2 regions of the Lysinibacillus parviboronicapiens genome follow, and region 2 is predicted to be linked to the other one. Evidence: riboswitches for the same ligand, from Rfam matches in the RefSeq annotation. Region 2 holds a riboswitch; the other holds the start of a gene.
What was found. A riboswitch is a leader RNA that binds a small molecule or an ion and turns the genes downstream of it on or off. The one in region 2 is predicted to bind FMN.

Region 1 (15,746 bases), 320 kb from region 2:
TCTCATACATAAAGTGTAATTATTCTCAATAAATATCAAATATTAACTTTCTTTATAAATAATACCACTATCTTTTCAGGAAAGAGCCCTTTATTTTCTATATATTTTTTTCGTGACAATCACTATTCCCACGTTTACTTCTAATTTATGAGGGGAATAAACGACTGTTTTATAATTTTCGAAAAATATCGAAGACTGTCCATGCGTAACCCATCACGTAGCTAGAAGGTCAATAGAGACGCATGAGCGTGAACGAGCACGACAAAAATATAAAGGTAGCATATATGGCAATCAAACCATTGTAAAAACGTATGTTTGTATGTAATGTAAAAGCAGGATTTCCCTATAAAAAAAGGAAAAGCACGAGACCTAGCAGGAAGCGTTAGCGACCATGCGGCTCGTGCCTTACCCACGGAGAAAACAGCGGATTTCTACAAAAAATGTTGAAAGGAGCTGTTTTGAGCCCCTTTCCACCTGACCAAATCATTGAATTTAAGGTAAATCACAAACCGTGGTAATCATCATCATTGTTGTACAGAGCAAATTCACTATTCTTTTGTTCGGAATGTTTTACAGCACGTGTCAGACGATTGGTTTGCTTCTTCAGATTTGAACTGTAAATCAAAATCCGAAGCAAACTCTGTGTTATGTTTGCTGTCTAACTTGTAATCCATATCAATTTCAATTGCTTCCGCTCCGCAAATGTTTCCCTTGGCATGGAAAACACAATTTGAAACAGTACAGTTCACTTCTACATTTGGCATAGCTCTCCACCTCTTTCATGAAATAGGTCATGAAAAGTACAGAAAAGGCCTTTCCTTGCCTCATCCATACTCCTCAATACGTAGGTTGTCCATTTCATTTTTTTTTACAAGTGTAGCAGTAAATTAAAAATGAACAACCTGCACATCACTGAAATTGATAGGTATTTGCACCAATCATATTGAAGTGAAGCACTTGTTCAATGGTTGAAAAAGTAAAAGACCAGGCACTCGAATCCTGGTCTTAAAACGAAACCATGTATTAGTTCTTACTTGGTGCCCGTGTCTTATCTTGTGGATTTAAAAATTCAGGCCGTTTACTATATCCTTTTGGTGTTGCACGTACTAGAGATTTTTTAATATCTTGCCAATTAAACTCTGCTGCAATATTTAAGTATGGTACACCCAATACTCGAATATTTGCCGCATAAAGAATAATGAAGAACAGTGACATAAAGAAACCAAATAAACCCAAAAAGGCAGAGGCTATCACAATAATTAATCGGAAAATACTCATTGCCGTTACAAAGGATTGATTGACAAGTGTAAAGGCTGCAATACTTGAAATCGCAATTACTACAACCATGGAAGGGCTAGTGACCCCTGCTTTAATAGCAGCATCGCCAATTATTAATCCCCCCACAACACTCATTGTTCCACTGATGACAGATGGAAGACGTAAGTTAGCTTCACGGAATAATTCAAACATAAATAACATAAGTAGTATCTCTATAACGGTTGGAAATGGCAGTCCTGTTCTCGATTGAACAATAGTAGCTAACAGTAGCACCGGTAATTGCTCTTGATGAAATGTTGACAGGGCAAGCCAAAAACCTGGCATCAGTATACTGATTAAAATCGCTACTATGCGTAGCAATCTTTCCAAAGAGCTCACTACGATTGGATAATCATTATCTTCACCTATTTTAAATAGTAATAACATATTGGCAGGCGTAATGATGGCATATGACACGCCATCAATCAGAATGACAATCCGCCCTCGCGATAAAGCTTGCAATGCGAAGTCAGGGCGACCCGTATAGTCATGTCTCGGAAAAACTTTATCGTTTTTTTCAAGCCTTTCCATCAACAAATCTCCACTAAACACAACATCTATATCCACTTGGTTTAATTGATTTTTTATTATGCCCAGCATATTTTTATTTGCTATATCCTCAAAATATAAAACAGCAACTGTTGTTTTGGAACGCTTGCCAATTTCCATCGTCTCCACGCTCAATGAATTTGTAGGTATTCGTTTCCGTATTAAGGCAATATTAATAAAAACATCTTCAATGAAATCATCTCTCGGCCCTTTAACAATTAATTCAAGTCTTGTTTCTTCAGGTTTTCGATTTGGTTTATCGGCAATATTACTTGAAAACAGAAAGTTTTCTTTTTCAAAGTAAAGTAAAACATGGCCCGTATACACAAGTGTAATGGCATCCTCTTTGGTCTTTACTTTTTGAAGATTAGGAATGTGTAAATCCTTTAGAATGTTGTCTTCTTGCAATTCCGCTGATATATCTTCGAACAGAGATTGGAGTCTTTGAACTATGACGCTATTCAGTAGCTGCTGATCGATCATCGAATCACATGTAATAAAATGTACTTTGTGTTGATTGAAGTTATATTGTTCAAAAAGTACATCCGCAGAACGTTGAAACAGTTCTTTCAATGTTTTTATAGTGATTACCTGTTCCATTGATGTTCGTCATCTCCTACTTAGCCAGAAGTTAGTGCATAAATGAAAAGAGTATACATTTATACACTTACAAATATTTTTCCCATGAAATTTAATACTATGCAATAAAACGAAACATTCATCCATGGGATTTCCGGCGTTTAGGACATATTTGTAATACTATTTACGATTGGGTTCCCCCGATCATTTTTTTCAAATTCGCCATTTCAATAGCGGACATTGCTGCATCATAACCTTTATTACCCGATTTAGTACCAGCACGTTCGATTGCTTGCTCGATATTTTCAGTTGTCACAATTCCAAAAATAACTGGAACATTTGTGGAAAGCGATACGCTCGCAATACCTTTGGCAGATTCGTTACACACATAGTCATAATGTGTTGTAGAGCCACGAATGACTGTTCCTAACCCGATGATGGCATCATATTTCTTAGTGTCTGCTAGTTGTTTAGCAATAAATGGCACTTCAAATGCACCTGGCACCCATGCAACATCTATCAAATCTTCAGGTACGCCATGACGTTTTAGCCCATCCATTGCGCCATCTAATAATTTACTTGTAATAAATTCATTGAATCGCCCTACTACTACTGCGATTTTTAAGTCTGTGCCGATTAATTGTGCTTCAAAAGTTTTTCCCATCATTGTTGCCCCTCTTCTAAACTGTTATTGTATTTGCTACACTTATTTGTTTGCGTCGATATGTCGCTAAAGCCTCAATTGAAATCATTTTCAAATGATGTTTTTTTGCATAGTGAACGAGGTCGTTAAAACGCAGCATTTCGCCATTATCCCCCATGATTTCACAGATAATGCCTACTTGAATACTGTTGCACAGTCTCGCTAAATCGATAGTAGCCTCGGTATGTCCTCTGCGTTCTAAGACACCATTGTCTTTCGCAATTAGCGGGAAAACATGCCCCGGTCTACGAAAATCAGCGGCTTGCGTTTGAGGTTCAAGCATTTTTTGAATGGTCATTGCCCGTTCATAGGCACTAATGCCGGTTGTTGTATTCTTGTAATCAATGCTAACGGTGAATGCTGTTTGATGATTATCAGTATTGTTGACCACCATTGGTTGCAACGCTAATTTTTGAGCGACTTGCTGTGAAACTGGCGTACAAATGAGCCCTCTACCATATGTCGCCATAAAGTTTATGGTTTCAGGCGTCATAAACTCCGCAAGTGCCAGTAGGTCCCCTTCATTTTCACGATCTTCATCATCCACCACGACAATCATTTTGCCTTGTTTTAAATCCTCTAATGCTTCTTCAATTGAATGTAACAATTGATCGCCTCCTAAAATCCATGTTTCGCTAAATACTCGCGCGTTATTGCGGATGTTGCCTGACCACGCTGTAGCTGATGAATAATGTATTTACCAACCAAATCGGTCTCTATATTGACGGATGCACCAACATTTTTCATACCTAAAATCGTTTCCTTGTACGTATGAGGAATTAGTGAAACGGTGACACTGTTCTGTTCAACATGAAAGAGCGTCAAACTCGTACCGTCGATTGTAATAGAGCCCTTTGGTATACAATAGCTCGACAATTCCTGCGAGAGTGCAATATCAATGTAAACGGCATTTGCCATCGGTCGCTTGCATAAAATTTTTCCCACACCATCAACATGCCCAGACACAAAATGACCACCAAAACGCCCATCTGCCGGCATGGCCCGCTCTAAATTCACCGCATCGCCAACTGTGAGCTGTACTAAGTTTGTAGCTTTCACCGTTTCAGGCATCACGTCCATCGTCAGCTCTTGCTCATTAAATTGCGTCACCGTTAAACAGACACCATTGACCGCAATACTATCACCAAGCCTCACATCATCTACTATCTTTGGAGAAATAACTGTTATTTTCATACTTTGCTTATTGTTTTGCAAGGTTTTAATGACGCCAACATCCTCTATAATCCCTGTAAACATTTTGTCACCCACCTTCTCTTCTATAATTCGATGATTCGATTGCTATCCGTCACTTCAGCGGTTCTATCCGTCACTTCGATAGTCCTATCAGCCAATCCTTCTAAAAAAACAAAAAACCCCTTTCAAGTAAGGGGTTTGGGAGATTTAATACGATAAGACGTCAACAAATAAACCTAAGAAATATCACAATTTTTAATAGGTTGCCATCTCATTGTTCTTCTCCCATCCAGACTATAACTGTCGGTTTTGGATTTGCACCAAATCAGCTTGCGCTCACGGACTTTGAATTGCTTCATCACCGCCGATTGGGAATTTCACCCGACCCCGAAGAACATTTCACGCTATTTAATTTTAGCTAACTACTATCGTTCCTGTTAGTAGGAACAAAAAAACTCCCCAACGAAGATGATGGGAAGTGAATTTATAAAAGCGTACGCAAATAGACCTTATAAACTCATACGAATTTAAAAAGCTTACACTTTTACCCTTCTCCCATCCAGACTATAACTGTCGGTTTTGGATTTGCACCAAATCAGCTTGCGCTCACGGACTTTGAATTGCTTCATCACCGCCGATTGGGAATTTCACCCTACCCCGAAGAATATTTTTATTTAGCTAGTTCTTACGATAACACTATTTTATTTTAATATCTACATTTCACCAAAAATTTTTTAGCTAACAGTGCTATTACATTTAAAACGGCTTGGTCATAAGTGAAGACAAAAACAGCCACATCCCTGGTCAAAAGAAAGCGCAAAGCGATCCTTCCCCAAAGATGTGACTGACTAACAATTAGCTAACCGAGGAGTAGCTCAGTTACTTGATTTATAAAGTAAAACAGGATTTTACACCGTTAAACTGCCATCTACTGTGATCACGGCCCCAGCCATGAAGCTTGATTTATCAGAAGCTAGGAATAATACAGCTTCTGCCACTTCTTCTGGCTCACCATGACGCCCCATGCGTACACGCGACATTTCTTCTGGCACATACCCTGATTTTTCAAGTGTTTCACCAACGCTTTTGAACAGTGGTGTAACGATTCCTCCAGGACATACGGCATTAATACGAATACCCTTATTGGCGAATTCTATCGCTGCCCCCTTCGTTAAGCCGATGACAGCATGTTTACTAGCAGAATAAACAGCGATACTGTGCTCTGGACGAATTCCAGCAGAAGAAGCCGTATTTATAATTGCTCCTTTTCCTTGCTTTTCCATTACAGGAATGACATATTTCATACCAAGGAAAATTCCTTTCACATTAATATCCATAATCCGATCATACTCTTCCATTTCAACAGTGGTGAAGGGTGCAAACTTTTGGATAATGCCTGCGTTATTGAAAAATACATCAATACGACCATAAGTATCCACAGTTTGATTTACATAATTTTCAACATCTTCTACCTTTGAAACATCCGCTTTGATAAACAGACCTTCTCCACCATGATTACGAATCAGCGCAAGCGTTTCTTCCCCTGTCACTTCGTTAAAATCAACTACTACGACTTTGTAGCCATGTTCGGCAAATTTAATACTAGTAGCTCTTCCAATTCCACTACCTGCTCCAGTAATTACAACAATTCGATTTTCATTAGACATATCTATATTCCTCTTTTCATATGGTTTTTGTTTTTAAATCTATATTACTATGGCCACTATTTTGAATTTGGAGGCCCTCTCGGCATATTCAGCATATTGTTAATTGTTCAGCAATAGCGACTGTTTGTCATTTTGTGATTTAGCACTCACATAGTCATCATAATTACCATTAAATACAATGACTCCAGTTGCCTGTAATTCCAACATTTTATTGGCCAATTTATTAAGAAAATAACGATCATGTGATATAAAAAATAGTGTGCCCTCATAATTTAATAGTGCTTGTTCTAATACCTCTTTACTATACAAATCTAAATGATTTGTTGGTTCGTCCATCATGAGCACATTCGCTTTTTGCAACATCAACTTAGCTAACGCCACACGTGCTTTTTCACCACCGCTCAGCGATGCTATTTTTTTAAAGACATCCTCACTAGTAAACAAGAAATTCCCAAGTACCGAACGAATACTGGCTTCTTCGATATGGGGAAACCTACTCCAAACCTCATTTAAGACCGTATTATCTGGATGTAACGTGGCTTGTTCCTGATCATAATAGCCAATCGATACACCATGCCCCCACTCAATAACACCACTGTCTGGTTGATAGTCCTTTAGTAAAGTCTTCAACAGTGTTGACTTTCCAATTCCATTTGGACCTATTAATGCTACCTTGTCACCCCGCTGTAGCTGGAAATTTATATGTTGCATGAGCGACTTTTGCTCATAATTTTCTCTAAAGGAGATGCTGATATCGCGAACCTGTAACACATCTTTATGGGATGTTTTCTCCAACGGGAAGGACAACTGTAGCAGTTTTAGGTTTTTGAGTGGTTGCTCTAATCGCTTCACTCTCTCAAGCTGCTTACGCTTATTTTTTGCACTTTTAGAAGACGTTGCCATTGTAATATTACGTCGGATGTAATCTTCCATTTTTCCAATTTGTTGCTGCTGTAAGTCATATTTTTTTGCGTGAATCGCACGATTTTTCACTTTACTCTCCACATATTTCGAGTAATTACCTGTATATCGCCTCGCTTCTGTTCGTTCAATTTCATAAATCACGTTAACAAGGGTATCTAAAAAGTAGCGATCATGTGAAACGACTAGAATAGCGCCTGGATATGAACGTAAATAGCCTTCTAACCAAGTTAAAGTAGTAAAATCCAAATGGTTAGTCGGCTCATCCAGCATCAGTAAATCTGGTTGCTGCAGCAAAATTTTAGCGAGTGCAAGTCTCGTTTTCTGGCCGCCACTTAACTTATGAATCTGGGTATTCATGGATCTATTTTGAAAGCCCATGCCACTTAACATACGCCTGATTTTCCCTTCTATTTCATATCCACCTTGTTCCATGAACCATTGTGATTTTGTTGCATAGCGATTCATTATGTCGTCAAACTTTACGGCGTTACCCTCCAAAGAAGGATCACTCATAGTCTTTTCCAACTGTCGCAGCTGTTTCTCAACTTCGAGCAACTCGGCAAAGACATTTAACATTTCACACCAAATAGTATTGTCCATTTGTAGTCCACTATGTTGACGCAAATAGCCAATTTTCATTGCTTTCCCAATACTGATTTCCCCTTGATCAGAGGGTGTATCGCCAGCAATAATTTTTAGTAAGGTTGATTTACCCGCTCCATTGACACCAACAAGACCAATTTTTTCCCCTCGTTCTATTTTCATTGAAATATTGGACAAAATCGTTTCGCCCAAGTAACTTTTACAAATTCCTTTTAAGTGCAGTAACATCTTTATCACTCTTTCCTTATAAAAATTCATCCGTTCTTTCTCCAAGCTCTCAAGCTCAAAAAATAAAAGGACATATAAGGTTACACATCTCTTTTCCACTCCTTTAAAACACAAAAAGACGCCGAATATCGGCGCCTTCAAATTGCTTAAACTATATAAAGTATGGGCAGTAAACTTACAATAGCACGCAACAAGGCGCCGTACAGAACCGGCGCCTTGTTGTGTAAATATTGATTCACATATGTCTATGCTACAAATGCTAAATCATGAAGGCAAAGTGCTTCGGTAACTGTTTTCGATATGAAATTTGCTTAAAAAAGGGCAGACTTCTCCCTTAGCAAGCAAATTCACTGAATACAGGCATAATTTTACTTCTTTTTCCATCAGACCATTTCTGAATACAGTTTCCATCGCTTTTGCCTCCTTTCGAACGTTAATAGTATTTACTAATCTAACATATGTCTATAAAAAAAACAATCTACCAACTATCGTTTGTCGGTATGGTACTATCGGGCACTAGCGAATATACTACAAAATTGTTCGTTTCCGTAAGTTACTCAAATGGCATCGCACTACTGCCTTGTCCGTATCGTACGCAATGTGACTCCATCGGAAATCCCGCTAACTAGATACTAGAAACCGAAGGGGCTAGTTGATACGACCGCATTTTCAGTGCCTGCTTATAATGCTTTTTCCCTCCTCAACATCATCCCATTATTCGACCGTTTAGCTATTGGTCTGTAAAGATGTAAAAATGCGATAGGGATACACCTTTACCGAATTAATCTTTAAGCATATAAATAAGAAAGCTTGCATCATACTAGTAAGCATGTAATTCTAGACGAGAGGATGACCATTTATTTCACGGAATACGTAACATATTTAGCTAAAAAACGTCTCTACAACTAAATCACAAAGGAGAAAATTTTAAAAAATGAAACATATAATATTTGATTTCGATGGCACGCTAGCAGACTCTACTGCTGTGTTCGCCTCTGCATGGAATATCATCGCAAAAAAATATCAATACCGAGAAATTCAATTGGAAGAAATAGAATCATTGAAGAAATTGTCCATCGCGGAGCGCAGCAAGTTATTTAACTTTCCAATGTATAAGCTACCAACGATACTCCCCCAATTTTACCGTTACTATCGGCAGTCACTAAAGGATGTCATACTTATTGATGGTATGAAAAATGTGCTAAAGGAAATTGTCAACAAGGGCTATACAATTGCCATTATCTCCTCTAATTCTAAAGATAATATTTTAGAGTTTTTAAAGATGAACGGTATCGATAATATCTCAAATGTATTGTGTTCGAGTCGCATCTTTGGCAAAGATAAAATTATAAAAAAATACATCAAAGAGGCGAATTTAAAAACATCAGATGTTTTATATATTGGGGATGAGCATCGTGATATAGTCGCTTGTAAAAAAGTTGGCATTCCAATTATTTGGGTTAGTTGGGGATATGATTCCATTGAAGTAGTGCAATCAGAGAAACCTGATTACCAAGTATTTTCTCCAGTTGAAATATTAGATATCGTCTAAAGTTAGTTTCTATTTTATTTCACCTAAAACTATCAAAAGGATAATAGTGAATAGTACTAATTCTCTATTATCCTTGTATAAACAATATTATTATTTAACTTCACTAATATGCATGAGCTTTTCAGCAGCTGTATTGATGCCTATATAGGCGGCATTTAATTCGTGCATGCTTGCAGAAAATTGCTGTGTAAAAACAGTAATCTGATTCGCCGATTCATTGACCTTATCAATAGATTGTTTTATGCTTCCTAGCTGATTTGTAATACTATCGGCACTTTCCGTGCTGCTTTGTGACATTTTTTGAATTTCTGAGGCTACTACTGCAAAGCCCCTTCCGTGCTCACCCGAACGAGCAGCTTCGATCGATGCGTTTAATCCGAGAATTTTTGATTTCATCGCCAAATCTTTTACTAAATCGACGATGGAATTTATTTGTTGGATATCACCAGTCATAGACTCCGAGAACTTAGACAGCTCCGCCAAACGATTGGACACGTCTACACTTGCAGCTGTTAACTCTTCATTTGTTGCAGTCATCTCTTCCACAGAACTTGATAACTCGCTTGCTAATAAACGCATATTATCCATTTTTTCATTCGACATTACTGCACTGACAACACCAATTACTTTTCCGTCATCAAAAATGGGTTGTGCAATAGAAATATATGCTACACCAAATCCTTCTGGTCCTCGCTCTTCTCTTATATATTTCCCCGTAGAAAGTGCCTTTTCTGTCGTCGTTCCATGATACTTCTCTATGCGTTCACCAACAGTAATCTTCAAATCCACTTGTTTCCCTGGTTTGTATGCTAGGATTTTCTCTTTATCTGCCACAATAACACAAGTATCTTCTGGATATGTCGCCTGGTAAAGATCAATAACATCGATTGCTGCCTGTAATTTCGAATGCATGCGTTATCCCTCTTTATCTGATATTTTTATTTAAAGCATTCCAGTTTGCATAGGAGGGTTCATCCCTTTATCGCTAACTGTGTGGTACGCATCAATTATCCGTGAAAGTGGTTGTAAAACGCCGCATTCAATCAAATAATCGTTAAGTCTCACAGCTGTAAAATCGACCTATATTATACTAAAATACCTCAATTTAACTATATCATGGTCAAACAAAAAAGACACCTTCGACAGCAGTGTCTTCCACCAGCAACTAAGGATTTTTCAAAAATTCTTCATATTTCTGCGAGGTTCTAACTTCCACCGTAAGAAAATCTTTCCCATAGAGCGTTGTGATTAAAAACGGCACATCACTGGTGTTTTGAAACCGGAAATCTAATCCTCCATAGGACACAGTAGCATCTCTTCCTTTTGGTACATACCCTATATCTAAGGAATGATGATGTCGTTCTACAAATTTTACAGGAATTTGATCAACCGCATTAAAAAGCGTCGAGGATGTTTGGCAAATGCCTCCTCCAATACCCATAACCACTTTCTTATTGATGATTTCAGGTGCAGGTTGATAGCCATTTGCTTCGTCTCTTGGACCGACCACCGTATTAAAGGAGAAGTAATCGCCACTGCCGACAATGACATTATTTATGGCCTTTGCAGAAAGTTCAATATTCTTGTTCCTACCTACATCTGAGGAATTGAAGTACGTGGTAAAGGATGCAACAACTACATCTTCTAAATAAGGAATATCCGCTAGATAATATCCACTTTCCGAAACATATAGCGGCATTTCCACATTTCCGCCGCTTGCTGATACAGCCATTACCTTTTCCACCAATTCACTTTCCTTCAAAAGCACCTGTGGATTTCCTTTAATGATGTGACCATTAGCACCAATTCGATCGAGTACCATTCGCTTATCATAGCCCGCTTCTGTCTCAGTCCCTCTTGCAAGCTCTTTCGCTAGTTGTTCAATCTTCTTTTTATACGTTGCAACATCTTCCTTATAACCTAAATCTTTCGGTGATAAGGTTTGTATGATATCCATTGTATTGGGGTCAACAATATTTACGACTACAGGCGCTGTTTCTTGCGTTTCCTTTTGCTCGGCAGTAACTGGCTCCTGTAAGCCATCGAGTTGTTGCTGTAATTCTTTTTCTTTCTCCGATCTCCCCTGACAACCCGCCAAACCAATGACACATACAAGGCACATTGTAGCTATCCACTTTCTTTTCACGTTCTAAACACCTACCTCTACGGTACTTCTACAGAGACATCTTATTCATGTATTGATAGTAGTGTGTTTATTTTCAGTGATTTTTATTTATATTTACCTATATTGCATTTTTTCGGCTTGTTCACTTTCTATTGCTTCAAGAACAAGTAACCGCAATCGTATAGGGATCGCAATATTTTAAACGTTCGTTATTTTCTTACTTTATTGACACATCTGCAAGTGTGGCAATGTAATCATTACTCCAATGCGTAATTGGAACGTCTTGGATGGTACTCGTTCCATTTGTTGTTATTCCAAATGCACGTACTAGTATTTTCGCAACTGTGCACGTGTTATATTGGCATTTGGATTAAATGCACCATTTGACCCGTCCACAATGCCTGCTTGCTGAGTATTAGCAGGTGATAGCATGAATGCCGATATGGCGTTACAGGCTACGAAAACAAAACAGCCTTTTTGGATGCTCGTTTACGCACGATTATTATTATTGAAGGAACAACATGAAGATGCCTTAACAATTTGTTATTCAAGTAAAAACAAAGGCACAACAGGATACACAAATTGCCACTATTATTGAAGCAACTGTTCTTGAGACACTATGTCATCTTAAACTTGGCAACACCGATTTGGCATTAGATATTTTACGTGAAGCATTGGCACAAGGAGCACCCTATTATTATATTCGGACCTTTTTAGATGAAAAAGAGATTCAGCCTCTTTTAAACAGCTATTTTAACATGTTACAAGATAATCGAATGACCAAATGGCAACCTCTTTCCCTGTATTATTTGCAGCATCTGCAAGTCGAGGACACAGGTAGCAGTGAATTAGACCATTGACAACACCACATGAACAAGAAGTGTTTGATTTATTAGCTGACGGTGAAACGAACCGTGAAATCGCGCAAAGGCTGAATTTATCAGAGGGGACAGTCCGTGTTTACTTATCAACCATTTATAGTAAACTCGGTATCAATTCAAGAGCAAAGGCAATTCTTATAAAGAAAAATAAAATCCAGTGAAACATGAACAAAGTACTTGGACGTTGCTACTTTCACAAAGAGATGCTCCGTTAAAATGACGCTCGTTATATGTAAATGCTACAACCTGTCCTCGTGTTATTAGCACAGTGCACCAAAGTTGTCGTTATACTCAAGCTATCGCAATCTAGTTAGAGCTGAAATACGTTTTCTGTACATTCCAAACAGGTATGTTTCGGTAAATCAGTTGTTTGGCGATGATAGGATTGTGAGCTTTCACTCAATTGCGTTTCTAAAATGAACAAAGGCTGTTCCACTATCAGTATATACTGACAGTGGAACAGCCCTTGTTCTATTATTTTTGCACAAACATTTGTGTCCAGTAGTTACCTTCTGCAACATACCCTACACCAATATGTGTAAAGTTTTTACTCATAATATTCGCTCGATGTCCTTCGCTATTCATCCATGCTGTCACAACTTCTGCTGCTGAGCGTTGACCTTTGGCAATATTTTCACCTGCAGATTTATACGTAACACCAAAGTTTTCCATCATAGTAAATGGTGTACCATAAGTAGGACTTGTGTGGTCAAAGTATTTTTTGTCTAGCATATCTTGCGACTTGTATTGCGCTACTCTTGAAAGCTCCCAATCTTCTTTCATCGGTGATAGACCCGCTTTTTCGCGTTCAGCATTGACAAGTTTAACAACTTCTTGTTCTACCGTTGCTTGCTCTTTTGTTGGAATATTAATTTTTTGTCCTGGGTTAATTTGATCTGGATTTGCCAGTTGTGGATTCGCATCAATTAGCTCCTGTACACCTGTTTGGTTTTTCACGGCAATTTGCCAAAGAGTATCTCCTGATACTACTGTATATGAATCGGCTGCCATTGCGCTAATTGGTACTAATAAAGATACTGATAATACTGAGGCCATTGCCACTTTTTTTACTTTTTTAAACATCAAATCATTCCTTCCTGATTGCTCTATATTCATGGTAAATAGTTTCAAAGAATTATTCATCACTAAATATATGGAAGGATTTTTACAATTGTATGACAAGACGCACATTGGGATGCAAGATGCCTTTCATAGCGCTTTTTTGACTGTTTTACTTAGTAATAATTTCGCAATCTATTTGTAATAGGAATAAATTACCACAAACCTTTTTAGCAACCTACTAGTTTTCATGCTGAAAATATAACAATACATTTAATTTCAATTATTGATATTACCGATTGTTAGATGAACTAATCGAACTTTACGGTAGTTGATCAGTCCCCTTAGCTGACTCGTTGGCATCCCAACTGGTGGTAAGGCGTTTACCGAAAAATAAAAAAATCACACTCAATGAATAGAAGCGTGATTTTCATACTGTTAGTTCTCCTGGTTCATCGGCAACGAATGGGCCATTAATTATCTGCCGTCACCAGCCAAAATAAATAATTAGCCTCTTCTAAAATTTATCTTTCTACGATAAACCCTATAGAGCAAAACAATATAGAGCCAATCAACGATAAATGTAGCGATTGACATAATGGTTATCAATGGCGTTCTAAAATAGATAAAGAACGCCACAGAAGCAAACAAGGTCCCAATCATTTTACAAACAGCAATGAACATTGATTGACCGTCAGTGTTCCCTCTCCAAAATAATAACGAGATAAACAACCCAGACATCATCAGATTTTGCGAAAATGCGGCGTATTTCCCTTCTATATCATTTAGTTCCTGTGTCATTACTAGGATAATTAGAAAGCTTACACTCAGTGTGATCAGGAAAGACGCATAAAAAAGTTTTGGGGACATGATTTTTTTATATTCCTTAGGACCATATTTTAAATACTGTAGCAAAATAACCATGTCGAGTAAAAACCACAGAAAAGTAATGATTTTTTGTAAATCATTTTGCGGATAAATAAAGGTGAAGATGAATTCCCACGATATATTCGCACAAAGCGCAACCATCGGCATGCCATATTTCTTATCTTGAAAGCCACGTTTTATAATGAGTATGTATGTAATAATCCAAAATAGCCCCATGCCTAATTGGCAAATCAATAGAAAGTAATGCTGATTCATATACACGCTCCCTTGTTACATATTTAAAAACAATGTCTTCTTCGATACTATATGACCAGAAAATTATCAATTATGTCTTTTTCAAGTCGTTCCATTTTTAATTGTAGGCGCCAATTGTAGAAATTGTTGCACCTGTTTTTTTCTATATAGTATGCAAACCTAAGAAAAAAAATCGTCCATAGCATAAGCTATACTTTGGCAATTCAATCATATATAGTAAGACGGGGTGAAGATATGACAACTAAAATTTATTTCGACAACGAGAAATTCATAGCAGGAACTACCTTGAAGGATGCTACGCAGCAAGAACAAAACAATATGGCACTACATGTCTGCAAAAGTACAGATGATGTGCTTAAGAATCGAATGAAGTTAGCAGCGACATTGCATTGCGACGTGCGTGATTTTATCTGTACTGAGCAAACACATAGCGCAAATTTCCAGCGGGTCACAGCTATCGATAAAGGGCGAGGAGCTTTACAAAATGATACAGCCATAGCCAATACCGATGCTCTCTATACATTCGAGCCGAATCTGTTACTTTGCAGTTTTACGGCCGATTGTGTACCCGTAATTTTCTATAATGAGGTGAAGGGCCTTGTCGGGGTTATTCATTCTGGTTGGCAAGGAACGGTCAAGGAAATAACATTACAACTGTTTCAGCACTTAATTCAACAGGAGCAATGCCTACCACAAGATTTTCATGTACAAATTGGCATGGCACTCAGCCAGCAGAAATTCGAGGTGGATGTGGATGTATATGAGAAATTTAAGAACCTCGGCTATGCAGAAGAATTTATGTATTACAATGCACAAACTAATAAATACCACATTGATAATCAACTAACGGTGAAAAAACAGTGTGAACTAGCGGGGATTCCGACCGCGCACATTACCATTGATCCAACCTGTACGTATGTTAACGCAGATGGCTTTTCCTATCGCCAAGACAAACAAGCAGGAAGACATTTAAGCTTTATTATGCAAAAAACATAGCAAACCAAAAGTAACACCTATAAGCTTTGAAAGCATACTCATCGCACAAAAAAGGCAATTTGTCACGCTACTAAGAATGATAAATTGCCTTTACAATATGTTGGTTGATTTTATAGCTGTATAGCCTTCCCGTTTCTCTATGTTTTAAAAAAACGACTGTCTTTTTTATGAATCACGTCCAAAATGGCTATTCTACTATTACTCCCATTTGCAAAGGCGTGATTAT
Region 2 (15,746 bases):
TAGAGGATGGCAAAACAGCACCGGCTAAAGTGAGTATGACCTCTTTTGACGAGCAAGCAGGTAAAGCAATTTGTGAAATTACCATTCATGAAGGGCGTAATCGACAAGTACGTCGCATGTTCGAGGCAATCGGCACACCTGTTGTCAAGCTGAAACGTGAGCGCTTTGCCTTTTTAGATCTTTATGGCCTAACACCAGGAGAATATCGTGAATTGTCCAAGCATGAAGTGAAGCAACTGCGCGTGTTAGCTGAAACTGGGCAAATCGGCTAAATGAACATTTGATGCAGAAAGTGAACATACCGCTATACGTATAGTGTGTTTTTCACTTTCTTTGTGGTGTAAACGTTCATAAATCATTCATAATTAATAGCTAAGCGAATTTGTATCATTTTGCTATAATAGGTGAGAATAGTACACCTTATTTAATTTCGTTCAGTGGTAGCGCTGAATAAATTAAAGCCTCGCAAATGTCACAGATGTTTGTTTCGGCATAAAATTGTGACAGCAGTAATTGCTTTCAGTACCGAAAGCAATGCGGCAGGTAAGGATTAATCATCTGGACGCAGGCTTTTCAGTGCAAAAGCAAAAGCGTCATCAAGAATTACTCCGAGGGGTAATGAAGAGGGAGGTTTATTAGCTTGGAGAAAAAGAAGAAACGTCTCGTAACACGAACAATTATTTTAGTAATTTTAGCGCTAGCGATTGGTTACACAGTATACGGAACGGCAACAAAGGAGAAAGTAGAGTTAGTAGCAGTAGGCTCTGAAGCACCAGACTTCACGTTAGTAGATTTAAACGGTGAGAAACATAAACTGTCTGATTATAGAGGACAAGGGGTATTTTTAAACTTCTGGGGAACTTGGTGTAAACCTTGTGAAAAAGAAATGCCTGCAATGGATAACCAATACCAAATCTATAAAGACCAAGGTGTACAAACATTAGCTGTGAACATTGCACAAACAGATTTCGAAGTGCAGAACTTTGTTGATAAGTACGAATTATCATTTCCAGTAGTTATTGACAAAACGAAGAGCGTTATGACTGCTTATAACGTCGGAAATTTACCAGCTACCGTTATGATTGACCCGGAAGGTAAGGTAGCGAAAATTATTACCGGTGAAATGACGGAGGCGAATATCGCTTCTTACATGGAATTAGTAAAGCCAGAATAAGGAGTAAATGACGATGGAAAATATCACTTGTGCTTGTGGTCATAGTAACCCGTACGGCACGAAGCTCTGTGAGAAATGTGGTCGTCCTTTAACAGAAGAAGAAAAGCAAAATAAAGTTGTCGATATGCGCTATGATGGTACCGCTATTCGCTCTAAAACTTACAACAAATCGATTATTGATAAGATTTGGAATTTCTTCTCAAGTGTTAAAGTTGGGATATCGTTAATTATTATCACATTGATTGCTGCTTCAATCGGAACATTACTACCGCAAGAGTTTTACGTAAGTGCCTCGGATGTTAACAAAGAAGCTTATTACGAGGACGTATATGGGACATTCGGTAAAGTCTATTATGCATTAGGGCTTTCAGATTTATATAGTTCTTGGTGGTTCCAAATTTTGGTAGGTATGCTTGGTGTATCCATCATTATTGCCAGTCTAGACCGTGGTTTACCACTTTATAAGTCATTAAAGAATCAACGTGTCAAACGCCATGAAAGTTTCATGAAGCGTCAGCGTATTGTTGCAGAGGGACAAGTAACAGCTAGTCCTGAAGAGGCGCTGGAAAAGGTTGAAAAGAAAATGACTGAGATGAAATATAATGTTCGGCGAGATGGCAGTGCGCTACTTGCAGAAAAAGGTCGTTTCTCTCGTTACGGTCCGTACATAAACCATGTCGGCCTAATTGTCTTTTTAGGTGGGGTTATGCTACGTTTAGTCCCTGGTTTCTATGTCGATGAATCGATATGGGTTCGTGAAGGTGAAACACGTGCAGTTACTGGCATGGACGGTTATTTTATTGAAAACCGGGATTTTATTTTAGAAACACATGATAATACACCACAAGGTGAACAGGTCAAGCAAGGGGTTAACGTAGTAGCGAAAAACTTCCAAACAGATATTACGTTATACAAACAACATGAAAATGCTATTGCTGGAGATACCGAAAATCTTGAAAAAGTAAAAGATTATTCGATTCGTGTCAATCATCCATTAAAAGAAGAAGGATTTGCTCTCTATCAAATGGATTATCGTCTAAACGAATTGAAGCAAATGAATTTCCAATTAGTGAATAAAGCCACTGAGCAATCTCTTGGTAAAGTAGAAATTGATTTAACTAATCCTGAAAAAGAGTACGATTTAGGAAATGGTGCATCTGTAAAACTACTACTTTACACACCAGACTTCTCTGGTTTTGAAGATGGTGTACCGCAAACAGCGACATCTGTTCCAAATAACCCAGCATTTTTGTTTAAGATGACGACACCGGAAACACCAGAGGGCGAAACAAGCTTTGTTGCGATTAAAAATACAATTGAACCGCTCGGTGACAACCAATATAAAATGAAATTTGAAGGTGTGGAAACACGCGATATGTCTGGTTTCACTGTTCGAAAAGACCGCACAATTCCTATTTTATTTATTGGTGGTATTATTTTCATGATTGGTGTAGCTATTGGGTCTTATTGGAATCACCGTCGTCTATGGTTACAGGTGGAACCAGATGGTCGCGTGATTATGGCTGCCCACGTTAATAAAAATATGTTTAGCATGAAAAAAGATTTAGATGCCGTGACTGCCTTTGCTGGTCTACCACAATATAAAGATCAGTTAGAGAAGACAGAAGAAGAAGGCCAAGAGTCCACGGATAGTGGCATTAAAGAAAAGGAAGGTGACAACACCTTATGAGTTTGATTGACTTAAGTGGAAACCTATTATTTGTTGCATTTATTGCCTACCTCGTAGCAACATTACTGTTCGGTGGTGCGATTAAACAATCGAATGCTACAGGCAATAACACTGATAAATGGGGCAAGCTCGCGATTGTCGTAACAATAATTGGATTCCTTTCACAGCTTAGCTATTTTATTACCCGTTGGATTCATACAGGGCATGCGCCTGTTAGTAATATGTTTGAATTTACGACTGCCTTTGGGATGTTCATCGTGGCAGCATTCATATTAATTTACTTTATTTATCGTATGACGGCTCTTGGTTTGGTGGCATTACCTGTGGCATTGTTAATCATTGCCTATGCCGCGATGTTCCCGAATGAAGTAAGTCCATTAGTACCATCATTGCAAAGTCACTGGCTCACAATTCACGTGATTACAGCTGCGTTAGGACAATCGATTTTAGCAATCAGTGCAGTTGCAGGGCTTATTTATTTATTAAAAGTGGTTGATGTGAAAAAAGCTTCAAAGCAACGCTTCTGGCTAGAAGCAGTTATGTATTGCATTATCATTGTTGTTGGCTTTGTCCTTGTGACATCAACATTCAGTGCAATGGATTACGAGTCAACATATACGTATGTCGATAAAGAAGGAAAAGACCGTCAAATTATTTACAATATGCCGCCTATTTTCGGCATGAATGATTATAAGGCAGTAGAAGAACATGGTATGTCACCATTAGTAGAAATGCCTGGCATTATCAATGCTAAAAAATTAACAACGGTTGTATGGTCATTGTTAGTAGGTTCTATACTATACTTACTAATTCGTTTAATTGCACGTCGACGAATTAGTGCGATATTCCAACCGCTCGTAAAACGAGTAAACTTACAATTACTAGATGAAATAGGTTACCGCTCGGTGTTAATTGGTTTCCCAGTATTCACGTTAGGGGCACTAATCTTTGCGATGATTTGGGCGCAAATTGCATGGAGTCGCTTCTGGGGCTGGGACCCGAAAGAAGTATGGGCGCTTATTACATGGTTATTCTATGCAGCATTCCTACACCTACGTCTATCAAAAGGCTGGGAAGGTGAAAGATCTGCCTGGTTGGCATTAATTGGTTTCGGTATTATTTTATTTAACCTAATTGCCGTTAACTTAATTCTTGCCGGTTTACACTCCTACGCGTAAATGTGAAACGAAAAGCCTTTTCGCCGCAGCGAAAGGGCTTTCTTTTCTTTTCAAGACGTAAAGTACCATGTACAATAGAGGGTAGAGAAAGATTGGAAGAGAGGGATCGTGACAGTGTCAGAAAATATTTCAGTATTAGTAGTAGACGATGAGGATCGTATTCGCCGCTTATTAAAAATGTATTTAGAGCGTGAAGGATACCTAGTTGACGAAGCAGAGAATGGTGAAGAAGCGATCGAGAAATCTTTAGAAAAAGAGTATCACTGTATTTTACTTGATATTATGATGCCTGAAAAAGACGGGCTTGAAGTGTGTGCTGAAATCCGCGAGCGTGCTGCAACACCAATTATTTTATTAACTGCAAAGGGCGAGGAAGCGAATCGCGTACAAGGTTTCGAGCTTGGTGCAGATGATTATATTGTAAAACCATTTAGTCCTCGTGAGGTTGTTCTGCGTGTGAAGGCTATTTTACGCCGATCACAAGCATTCTCACCTACAACGAGTACATCTACTTCAAAAGATTTGGTTGTATTCCAACACTTAATGATCGATCATGATGCACACCGTGTAACGGCAGAGGGCATTGAAGTGAATTTAACACCGAAAGAGTATGAATTACTGTATTTCCTAGCAAAATCTCCAGACAAAGTATTTGACCGTGAACAATTGCTAAAAGAGGTTTGGCACTATGATTTCTTTGGGGACCTACGTACAGTCGATACACACGTAAAACGTTTACGTGAAAAGCTCAATCGTGTATCAGAAAACGCTGCAAAAATGATTGTCACGGTTTGGGGCGTGGGCTACAAATTTGAGGTTGTCAATGAATAGAATATGGAATAGTGTTGTCGGGAAGCTATGGGTAACCATATTGCTTCTCGTTTCATTTGTATTATTTGTTTTCACGGTTTTAATGCTCGAATTTCTTCAAAATTATCATATGCAGCAGGCAGAAATCTCGCTGCGTCAAACAGCTGCAACAGTTGCAAGTATTGTAGATGATAATGAAACGGCAGAAACCACTTCGGAATTATTAACAGATATTTTACCAGATAGTACGAACGCACTTATTGCAACTAGCCATGTAGAAGTGTCATTTGCGATGCAAGAAGGCGTCAATAAAAAAGAAATCCAAGATACGATTTTGGCCAATAAAACGTTCCATGAAATTTTTCAATCAGATGAACCTGTCATTAAGGAAATGATGATGCCGTCCTCAACAGACAAAGATAAAATGGAATCGTATGTCGTACTCGGCTTCCCTTTAAACGTGGAAAATGAAGTACATGGTGCGGTCTTTATTTATCAAAGTCCAGATGCACTACATAAAACATCGAAAGAGACGACGAAAATTGTCTTTTTAGCGGCTTTTATAGCCTTTGTGTTAACGACATTCTTTGCATTTTTCCTATCTTCACGTATTACTTCGCCATTGCGTAAAATGCGTGAATTAGCCTTTGAAATTTCCAAAGGAAACTTCGAAGCGAAAATGCCTACCACACAAAATGATGAAATCGGTCAGCTTGCAGTTGCCTTTAACCAAATGGGGCGGCAGCTGAAACACAATTTAGAGGTTATCAATCAAGAAAACGAGCAGTTGTCGAATATACTGACTTCGATGACTGATGCTGTTATTACATTTAATCGTGATCGTACAATATTACTGAGCAATCCACCAGCTGAGCGTTTAATGCAAAAATGGTTTGTCAATAAGGGTTCACAAAGTACAAAGCCTATTCCACCAGAACTGTATCATATGCTTGATCATGTACTGATGTTTGAAGATAAGCTTGAAGAGGAAATTGAAATGGATGGAAATTATTACACGTTCACGATTAGCCCGCTCTATAGTGGGGAATTGATACGTGGAGCGGTGGCTGTTATTCGGGATATGACAGAGCAGCATCGTCTAGAAAAGCTCCGATCTGATTTTATTGCCAATGTGTCGCATGAGTTACGCACGCCAATTGCGATGCTCCAAGGCTACTCTGAAGCCTTGATGGATGATTTCATTCAAGATCAAGAAGAACGCAATGAAATTACTAAAATCATTTACGATGAATCCAAGCGGATGGGACGCCTAGTTACGGACTTATTGGATCTTGCCCGTATGGAATCTGGACATATGACGCTCTACAAAGATGAGTTACCGATTAACTCTACATTCGAGCGTATTACACAAAAATTCGCGCAAGTCGCAAAGGAAAAGCATGTGCAACTAATTTTCGATAGTGAATTTAATGATGATGCGATAATAAGCATAGATGAAGACCGTATTGAGCAAGTGTTAACCAACTTAGTTGATAATGCACTGCGTCATACGGATGAAGGATCAGTGATCGTGACAGTGGAGAAGGAACCAACCTTTGCCAAGATTTCTGTACAGGATACAGGACATGGCATTCCTCAGGATGATTTGCCATATGTCTTTGAACGCTTCTATAAAGCAGATAAAGCACGTACGCGATCGAAAGGTGGCACAGGTCTTGGGCTTGCTATTGCCCGAAATATCGTCAAGGCACATTCCGGAAATATTATGGTCGATAGTGTCTTAAAAAAAGGTACGACGTTCACGTTTTATTTACCATTCGATTAACTTTTTTACGCTACATGACAACGTAGGCGATCACACATAGTCGTGTATGTGTAACGACGACTAATGATTTATTATAGTGAAACAGTAAAATTGCGATGTAAAGATAGATAAAGTGTAACTTCTTTGAAGGTTAGACGACAAATACTATAAGAACGGGGGTGGAGTGCTTTGAATGACTCCGTGTTCCATCGACTATACGATGCATACCATCAAGACGTGTTCCAGTTCCTAATTTATTTAGTGAAAAACCGTACACTTGCTGAGGATTTAGCGCATGAAGTGTATGTTCGTGTGCTGCGCTCATATGATAACTTTGCAGGGAATAGCAGTGAGAAGACATGGTTATTTGCTATTGCAAAAAACGTAGCCATCGACCATTTTAGAAAGCAGGCAGTACGCCAAAAACATTCACTTGATTTTTTTGACTGGGAAACGGAACAATTACATTCAACCACGCCATCACCGGAAGAATTACTACAGGCCAGTGATGAATTTTTACAGGTAGAATCAGCGCTTGAAAACTGTACAGGCGACCAAAAAATGGTCATTATTATGCGTTACTTCCAAGACTTATCAATTGCTGAAACAGCGCAAATATTAGATTGGACAGAAGCAAAAGTAAAAACGACGCAGCATCGAGCCATTAAATTTTTAAGACAACAGTTACAACCGGTTAGTGAACAGGAGGCGAAACGGCAATGACTCATAAACAGTTTGACGAAGACCAACTTGAACAGGTATTGAACAACGCCCCTAAGCTATCTGACCACCGTTCGAAAGACGAAGTGTTGCAACGTTTGTTGGCAGATGCGCGTTTGCAGGACAATAGCCATCTTCAAGCGGCTGTGCAAGGACCAATTGAAAGCCAACTAACAACGCATGAGGTTAACGAGAAACAAGATTTTATACAAGCAGAGAATAAAGATTTACCGATAACGAAACGTAAATATAAAAAAATACCCCTATTTATGAGTGTTGCTGCTGTTTTTGTGCTGACTTTAATAGCAGGGTCCATGTTTGTTAACAATAATGATTCGCCTAAAGATCAAGCAACTCCTGATAGTGCAACGTTTTCTAGCATGCCGGAAAATAGGGCTACAAAGGAAATTGAAAGTAGTGACAATGTAATGGATTCCAGTATCGTTGCCGAACATACTCGGATGATGTCGCTCCGAACATCTGTATACGAAGAAGACTTAACAGATGCCGTCGTGTTCCGCATTGGTTTAGCCGGAGGAAAAGCAGCGGAGAGTGTACCCATGACGTATATTATTCCGAATGAGCGCGTTGTAGCTGATTTTGGCAAGGAAAAGCCTACATCTTTGCAAATGTATGAAAAATACGCTCCTCAAATAGATGAAGAAGCAATGGGCTTTACAAACTACCATCCATATAAGGGTGAGTTGGAAGAAAAAGGCGAAACACTTGTGCATGTATTACCTAAAAAAAATGCCTATGATATAGCTTCTGCCTCGGTAAGTAAGTATCTAGGGTCGTTAAAGGACACTTTCTCAGACTCTGATTATAAGGAAATTGCCTTTGAAAATGCAGATGGCACGGCTTATGAGTTTTCGCAAGTGGGTGAACCAAGTGAGCCAATGGCGTTGATACCAAGAGAACATTATAATTTTTATGTATATACTGAAACAAATGGCACAGAGTATTTATCGCCAGATTTCCGTAAAACGTTTTCAACCGTAACAGAGGCACTTACAGACATGCGCCATAAAAACGATGATGTATATGTTTCAGCAATACCAGAAAATGTGAATTATACGGTGAAGGAAGAAGCGGATGGTGTCGTTGTAACTTTTGATGTGGAACTTGATCTAATGACAATGGATGCAGTTCGTGCAACACAGCTAATCGAGGCAATGATGCTAACGGCTGCGAGCTTCGATAAGAAATTGCGCTTAGATAATGTTGTACAGGACAGTTGGGAGGGCTTTGATTTAACAAAGTACTTACCAATGCCAGTAGGGGCAAATAAGCAATATATGCCGGAATGACGGAACAGCTATCCTTTAAAGGGTAGCTGTTTTTTTATGTAAGAATAAAACATTGGAAGTAATGGGATATAGGCATATTAACAACGTGTTGCATTAATACTGACAAACTTAATCGGATTTTTTAAGCAGAAGTATTTACTTTTTGTTAATAATTCATTATAGTAAAGCTGTAAGATAAAATAATATTGATTCATCTTCGGGGCAGGGTGAAAATCCCGACCGGCGGTAATAGAATCGTAAATCGCTATTGTAGCATACATACAATAGCTCGAAAGATTTACTACAAGATTCTTCAGCCCGCGACCTGTGCAAATCTTTTTTTGCATGGCTGACTTGGTGCAATTCCAAGGCCGACAGTTATAGTCTGGATGGGAGAAGATGGAGGTACGATCGTCATTCGATGTTGCGAATTTTAGCTATAATCGAGCGTTTTTTCAGTGTGGATTTTGCACAGTAAACGCAAAAAAATAGCTAATAATGGCGTTTTTTAACCTTGCCTATTCTCCCTTATGCTAGTTGTGCATAGGGGTTTTTTCGTGAACTGGAATTGATAGTATCGTTGCCTTTCTTCTTGCGAGATTGAATCAGCAAAGAGGAGAGAGCTTTACAATGAAAAAAAATGTCAAACTTCAGTCGTTTATTACGATTGGTATGCTAAGTAGTATTTCGTTTTTACTAATGCTTTTTAATTTCCCAATTCCGCCATTTCCAGCGTTTCTAGAGGTGGATTTCAGTGACATGCCTGCACTTATCGCGGCGATCACGATGGGGCCAGTAGCAGGTATTTTAGTAGAATTATTTAAAAATGTCCTAGACTGGATTTTCTCAGGCACACCAACAGGCGTACCAGTTGGTCACCTTGCAAACTTTGCAACAGGCATTCTATTTATATTACCAGTAACGTTTATCTTTAATCGTTTTAAAACAGTTGCAGGTCTTGTCGGAGGGTTAGTTGCTGGAACGATTGTGATGGCAGTAGGTATGAGCCTTTTAAACTATGCGATATTTTTACCAATGTACACTTACTTCTTAGGCATGGAGCCAGTCGTTGGAGATTCTTTATATACAATGATTGTAGCGGGTATTTTACCGTTCAACATTGTAAAAGGTATTTTATTAACGGCCATCATGGCATTACTATTCACTACAATGCGTAAATGGATTGAACGTCAACGTCAAATGTATAGCACAAAATAATAGATCGAACCTCGAGTGTGTAGATGCTCGAGGTTTTTTTATGAGATTTTGGGAGCGCTGGATGCAAGCTTAGAATGACGGATAGAAAGCCGAAAGTGAAGGATAGAAAGCTCGAAAATACGGATAACAGCACGAGACAGTAGATATTCTGCTGGTCAACTAGAGATTGTCTAGTCGGAAATCTTAATTTCATGTACAATAAGTGTGAGTTTAGAATGTTGAGGAGTATGAAGAGATGAGTCAAAAGAACGGACAGTGGTCCAGTAAATTGGGATTTATTTTAGCATCGGCAGGAGCGGCAATTGGGCTAGGCGCAATATGGAAGCTGCCATATGTCACGGGTCAAAGTGGTGGTGGTGCATTTTTCCTTATTTTTGTGTTATTTACATTGTTGATTGGTTTGCCGATGCTATTATCAGAATATATTTTAGGACGTGGTACACAGTCAGAGGCTGTAACAGCGTATAAAAAAGTTGTACCTACGAAACAGGGCTGGGCATGGGTTGGCCGTATGGGTGTGCTTGGTTGTTTTCTGCTATTAACTTTTTACAGTGTAGTAGGAGGCTGGATTTTTGTTTATAGCGGCCTTGGTGTGACGGGAGCGGTGATTGATCCCGCAGTGAACCCTAGTGATCTATTTGCTAACATTATAGGGACGCCTTGGATTACACTGCTTGGCTTGGGATTGTTTACGCTGGCAAATGTACTTGTTATCTCACTTGGTGTGCAAAATGGAATTGAAAAAGCAAATAAGTGGATGATGCCATTATTATTTTTAATGTTCGTTGTACTTGTAGTGCGTGCGTTAACGTTAGATGGAGCCATGGAGGGGGTTAAGTTCTTCTTGTGGCCCGACTTTACACATATTACAGGAAAGGCGTTGTTAGAGGCTTTAGGACAATCATTCTTTGGCTTGGCCGTCGGATTTTCATGCCTTGTGACGTATAGCTCGTATTTGAAAAAAGATGTTAGCTTACCGAATTCGGCAGGATCAGTGGTGATACTAACTGTGCTTGTGTCATTTTTTGCTGGTCTAGCAATTTTTCCTGTTGTCTTTGCCTTTGATTTAGAGCCTGCATCTGGACCAGGGTTATTATTTATGGTGCTGCCAACAGCTTTTAGTCAAATGCCATTTGGTGAAATATTTTTAGCGATGTTTTTATTGCTGTTTTTATTTGCTACACTGACATCGTCCTTTAGTTTATATGAAATAATAGTAGCGGCATTTATTGAAAAATGTCAGATGTCACGTTCTGCATTGACATTGTTACTCGGTGTGGTTGTATTTATCGCTGCCATTCCATCAGCTTTATCATCAAGTCTATTAGCAGATGTATCGATTTTTGGAAAAACAGTTTTTGATGCAACAGATTTTTTAGTGTCAAATTTAATGTTGCCATTAGGTAATTTATTGATTGCCATTTTTATTGCTTATGTGGTTGATAAGGAATTTGTCAAAAAAGAATTACTGATAGGCAGTCAAATGGGGCAAGGGTATTTTAGGACATACCGCTTGTTAATGTTAATTGTAGTGCCGATTGTCATTAGTGTTGTCATGTTAAATATGCTGCTAAAATTTTAAATTAAAAAGGGCGTACTCATTCATTTGAATACGCCCTTTGTGTATATTAATATTCACTTAGCGATAACTCGCCAGACCAGCCTTCTTTGATGATTTGCTTCGCTTCATCCTCGCTTTTCGCAATTGGGAATATTTTATCACATTGGGAAATAGCAAATAAGTTAAGGATGAAGTCATCAACGACAATAATGGCAATTCTTTTTTCATTAACAGAAACTTTCTTGGCAAAATTGACAATCATACCAAAGCCTGTACTATCAATATTCGTTACTTTTTGCATATCGATAATGTAGCCGTGCTTAGTTTCTAATTTCAAAGCTTGAAGATCCTTTTTAATATCCTCGATTACCCCATATTCCAAATCACCAGTAAAGGTAATGACAATATAATTAGCCTTTGTGCTAATATCCATTGCAATTTTTTTCTGAGCCATACTATAACGCCTCCATGTTTCTTTTCGTGTTTGGTGTTCTTTTATTACAGATTAAAACTTAAATTTATTTACTTCATGCTGTAATTTATGGGCGATTGCTGCTAAATCGTCTGAACTTTGTGTGATTTCTGCCACTGTTGCATATTGTTCTTCTGAGGTTGCTGCAATTTCTTCGGTAGCAGCAGCTGAATCCTCAATAATTCTTGAAATATCTTGAATGGCTTGTTGGACACCGAGAGAATTGTCGTTGACATGAGCGAAGGCAGCTTTCATCTGTTTAACGCCTACTTCGGTTTCTACCACCTTTTCAACAATTTCTTTTAAGGCACTCCCTCCTTTATTAATGATTGTCACTTGTTCTTCTACAGCTAATAAGTTACTTTCCATTGTACGAACTGTCACGGATGTTTCTGCTTGAATATCATTGATTAAATTCGTTATTTGTCCTGAAGCTAAACTAGATTGCTCTGCTAACTGACGAACCTCTGAAGCTACCACTGCAAAGCCTTTTCCTTGGTCGCCTGCACGAGCTGCTTCAATAGCCGCATTGAGCGCAAGTAAATTTGTTTGCTCAGCAATACCTGTAATGACTGTAATAATTCCACCAATTTCTTCAGAGCGCTTACCAAGCTTTTGAATAGAATCAGTAGCATAAGAGACTGTTTTTGTTACCGCGCTTAAGTGTTTAATGGCTTCATTGATTGCCTCGTCACCTTTACGTGCAATATGTGTTGAAGCTATTGCGTTATTTAAAGTTTCTTCGGCCTTTTGTAAACTATGAGTTACTTCATCAATCGTTTTTTGCATCATATTCACAATTCTTTCAGATTGATCTGATTGTGTCGTAGTCCCGACAGCTATTTCGTTCATTGTTAACGCAATTTGGCTGGCTGCTTCACTTGTGAGATGTGATGATTCTGCTAAAGAATTAGAAGAGCTTGCAATTTGGTTGGCACTGCCGGCCACAATGGTCATTGTTTCGCCTAAGCGATTTTTCATATCACTAAAGGCTTGGGCTAAATCTGCAATCTCATCTTTTCCTTTTGGTTGTAATAATTTGACGTTTAAATTTAAGTTGGCAAGTTCTCGGGCATTTGTACTAAGTATATTGATAGGTGTAATAATTTGACGTTGTAAAAACCAGCTAATACAACCAATAATCAAAATGGCTATACCTAAGGAAATCAAAATATTTTCTAGTGCAGATTTTGTTGCAATTTTTATATAGGGTGCCGTTGGGACAGCTGTTGCCCACACACCAATGACCTCTCCATTGCTGTCTAAAATAGGGTCATAGGCAGCTTGATGCATGCTCCCTAAAACATTGGCAGAGCCAAGAAAACGCTTTTTTTGCTCGAGTACAACGCTAGCTACTTCATCGGAGACTTTTGTATTAAGAGCGCGTTCACCAGATTCCACGATATTTGTACTAATTCGTGTATCATTTTGAAAGATGGAGACTGCGTTCCCGTTTGTGAGCTCACCAACTATATCAGCGACTTCAAAATTTTCTACCATGCTGACATCGCCTTTATATAATTGGTTGTTTACGATTTTCCATTCTCCAGGGATTTTAGCATCTAAAAATTGATAGCTTAACTGAATGTCTGATAAAAGCTTTGTATTGGCACTTTCTAATAAATTCTTTTTCGCTCCATAATAGTTAATACCAGCTAGCAGTGAAGTGAGTAGTAAAATACAAGTAAATGTGAGCAAGGTCATTTTTTTCCGAATTGTCAATTTCATTAGAATTCCTCCTATGTATATATTACGCTTGAAATTTTTTTGAAATACCAACTAAAAATTTTGTTTCTGATATATTTTCAAACCAAATACTATCAACCATATTTTTTATGAATAATAACCCTCGCCCCCGATCGGAAGAAGTGAGATTATGTAAATCAAATTCAAAGACCTTTTGCCAATCACTCACAGCAATTCCTTTTGCGTCATCAATGACCGTTACCCGTATCTCATCATCCTTTTGGATAACATGTACTTGAATTTTTTCCTGCGAATCTGTGTTTTTTTTTTCCATGGCCTCGACAGCATTAATTACTAATTCATGCACCACAAATCGTAATTCTTTTTGATAAGGAAGATTATAGACAGTCATATAATTTTCCATTACTTGATCGACAAAGTTAATAGCCTGCATGTTAGGTTTTACATTGAGCGTGAACTCCATCAGCAATCACCTACCTTGTAATGTTATCGTTACTGAAACTACTGTAATATCATCGCTATATTCGTTTTCGAATAAGTCGTATTTTTGCGAAAATTTTTGCAGGGCATAGGTGTTATCTTGAGATGCATAGGAATGAAAGAAATCTAAATCGATTACTTGTTCTTCATTTAGTGTAAGTAAACCATCGGTATAAAGTATGATGCGATGCCAACCGGATAAAGGTATCGTTTTTTTGTTGATTTGAATAGTCGGAAAAAGACCTAAGATAGGTGTATTCGCTGGCAGGAACACCGTTTCTCCATATTTGCCGTATAAAAATCCAGATGGGTGAGCTGCATTGACATAATGTAAGGTGCCATTTTTCGTATCAATTAGAATATAAATAGCAGTCATTAAAAAACGATCCATATCCTCATCTGAAAACAACTCATATATTTGATGGTTGAGTTCGTGAATAACGGCCACAGGGTCTATTAATCTAGTAATAATTCCTCTTAGTAACGATTTTATGGACATAGTGACAAGTGAGGCAGCTATGCCATGGCCCATCGCATCATAGAGTAGAACTGCGGTTAAATCATCGTTGATTTTAAACCAGCTGTACATGTCACCACCTAATGTGTTGGAAGTAACATATAGTCCATCAATTTGAATATGTTTGAGATTTAACGCTGGTGATAATGCGTTCTTTTGGAATTTTTTAGCAATAAATAAATCCTTCTGAATACTACTTTCTTGCTGCTTGCGAAGTTTAGCTTCTCCTCGATATTTTAAGGCAACTTGAATGCGTGTTTTGAAATGGGTGAAATCAAATGGCTTTAATATAAAATCGAATATGCCTGCCTCGAAAACTCTGTCGATGGTAATCGATTTTTCATAAGTAGTGGAGAGTAGAATGGGGGCATCTATCCAGCTCTGTAATTCAGCAATTTGTTGACAAATTTCCTCACAATTTTTTAGTGTTAATTTCGCATCTAAAATGACTAAATCGAGATCCTCTTTTAAATCGTCTAATAAATAATTCATCGCCGCTTCTGCTGTGGTAAAGCAATGAACACTTTTGATGTCAATGCGATGAAAATATTTTTGCAGTCGCAATACATCATTGCTGACACTACCAATAATTAAAACTGACATGCTTTTTACCATTCACCGCCTTAGGTATCGTTAGAACTATTTGCTCATCTAAATATATTGTTTTAATTCGCAATTCTTTAAATGCTTGAGCAATTTTGGGAATTCTAATTTGCTATAAATTTACCAATAAAAAAGACATTATACAAGACTATTGTGATATAAAATCAGAAATTTTCAATGGTGTTTATGTTATATGAACGCTTGCATGTTTTACGACTTATTTCTTATGTTAATAGGCTTGCAAAACTCATATAAGTCATGACTAAGTCGTTAATGAAAATACAACCAAGTGACCAAATTACAATCGACAGATTAAAAGTCGAGTTAGCATGTTTTTTTCTTAAAAATACCAGCACTCTATACATCTACAAAAAAGATGAAATTATTCTAAAAAATCTATGTAAGAAAACATAACATATATATTGCTTTTTCATCTTCGGTTAGTGTATTTTAATATCAGTTATAAATATCGCGTAAGGAAAAATGACAATTGGAGTGGTGAAGAATGAAACATTATACAAAAGAAGATATTGTCCGCCTGGTGAAAGAAGAAAATGTGAAA

Region 1: linked by a shared signal. The riboswitch ahead of ribE (riboflavin synthase) and the one ahead of C9J31_RS06650 (ECF transporter S component) in region 2 are both predicted to bind FMN.

The regions. Positions count from the first base shown of each region.
Region 1 covers NZ_CP073713.1:1,722,364-1,738,109, reverse strand. The annotation lists gene C9J31_RS08180 (DUF1540 domain-containing protein) at 549-764, opposite strand; gene C9J31_RS08175 (spore germination protein) at 1,024-2,466, opposite strand; gene ribH (6,7-dimethyl-8-ribityllumazine synthase) at 2,630-3,109, opposite strand; gene ribB (3,4-dihydroxy-2-butanone-4-phosphate synthase) at 3,126-3,755, opposite strand; gene ribE (riboflavin synthase) at 3,767-4,405, opposite strand; FMN riboswitch at 4,616-4,741, opposite strand; FMN riboswitch at 4,886-5,011, opposite strand; gene C9J31_RS08155 (SDR family NAD(P)-dependent oxidoreductase) at 5,251-6,009, opposite strand; gene C9J31_RS08150 (ABC-F family ATP-binding cassette domain-containing protein) at 6,109-7,764, opposite strand; gene C9J31_RS08145 (hypothetical protein) at 8,029-8,175, opposite strand; gene C9J31_RS08140 (HAD-IA family hydrolase) at 8,699-9,316, shown strand; gene C9J31_RS08135 (methyl-accepting chemotaxis protein) at 9,407-10,228, opposite strand; gene C9J31_RS08130 (VanW family protein) at 10,482-11,462, opposite strand; gene C9J31_RS24235 (S-layer homology domain-containing protein) at 11,769-11,873, opposite strand; gene C9J31_RS08120 (hypothetical protein) at 11,872-12,039, shown strand; gene C9J31_RS08115 (hypothetical protein) at 12,089-12,301, shown strand; gene C9J31_RS08110 (response regulator transcription factor) at 12,298-12,483, shown strand; gene safA (SafA/ExsA family spore coat assembly protein) at 12,797-13,405, opposite strand; gene C9J31_RS08100 (transmembrane-type terpene cyclase) at 13,889-14,524, opposite strand; gene pgeF (peptidoglycan editing factor PgeF) at 14,759-15,520, shown strand; gene C9J31_RS08090 (DUF5658 family protein) at 15,688-15,746, shown strand, end outside.
Region 2 covers NZ_CP073713.1:1,405,238-1,420,983, forward strand. The annotation lists gene C9J31_RS06610 (pseudouridine synthase) at 1-272, shown strand, start outside; gene resA (thiol-disulfide oxidoreductase ResA) at 641-1,174, shown strand; gene resB (cytochrome c biogenesis protein ResB) at 1,188-2,864, shown strand; gene ccsB (c-type cytochrome biogenesis protein CcsB) at 2,861-4,042, shown strand; gene C9J31_RS06630 (response regulator transcription factor) at 4,157-4,873, shown strand; gene C9J31_RS06635 (ATP-binding protein) at 4,866-6,638, shown strand; gene sigX (RNA polymerase sigma factor SigX) at 6,807-7,340, shown strand; gene C9J31_RS06645 (RNA polymerase subunit sigma) at 7,337-8,647, shown strand; FMN riboswitch at 8,836-9,031, shown strand; gene C9J31_RS06650 (ECF transporter S component) at 9,257-9,844, shown strand; gene C9J31_RS06655 (sodium-dependent transporter) at 10,080-11,426, shown strand; gene C9J31_RS06660 (STAS domain-containing protein) at 11,473-11,859, opposite strand; gene C9J31_RS06665 (methyl-accepting chemotaxis protein) at 11,911-13,605, opposite strand; gene C9J31_RS06670 (ATP-binding protein) at 13,628-14,047, opposite strand; gene C9J31_RS06675 (SpoIIE family protein phosphatase) at 14,054-15,184, opposite strand; gene glnA (type I glutamate--ammonia ligase) at 15,690-15,746, shown strand, end outside.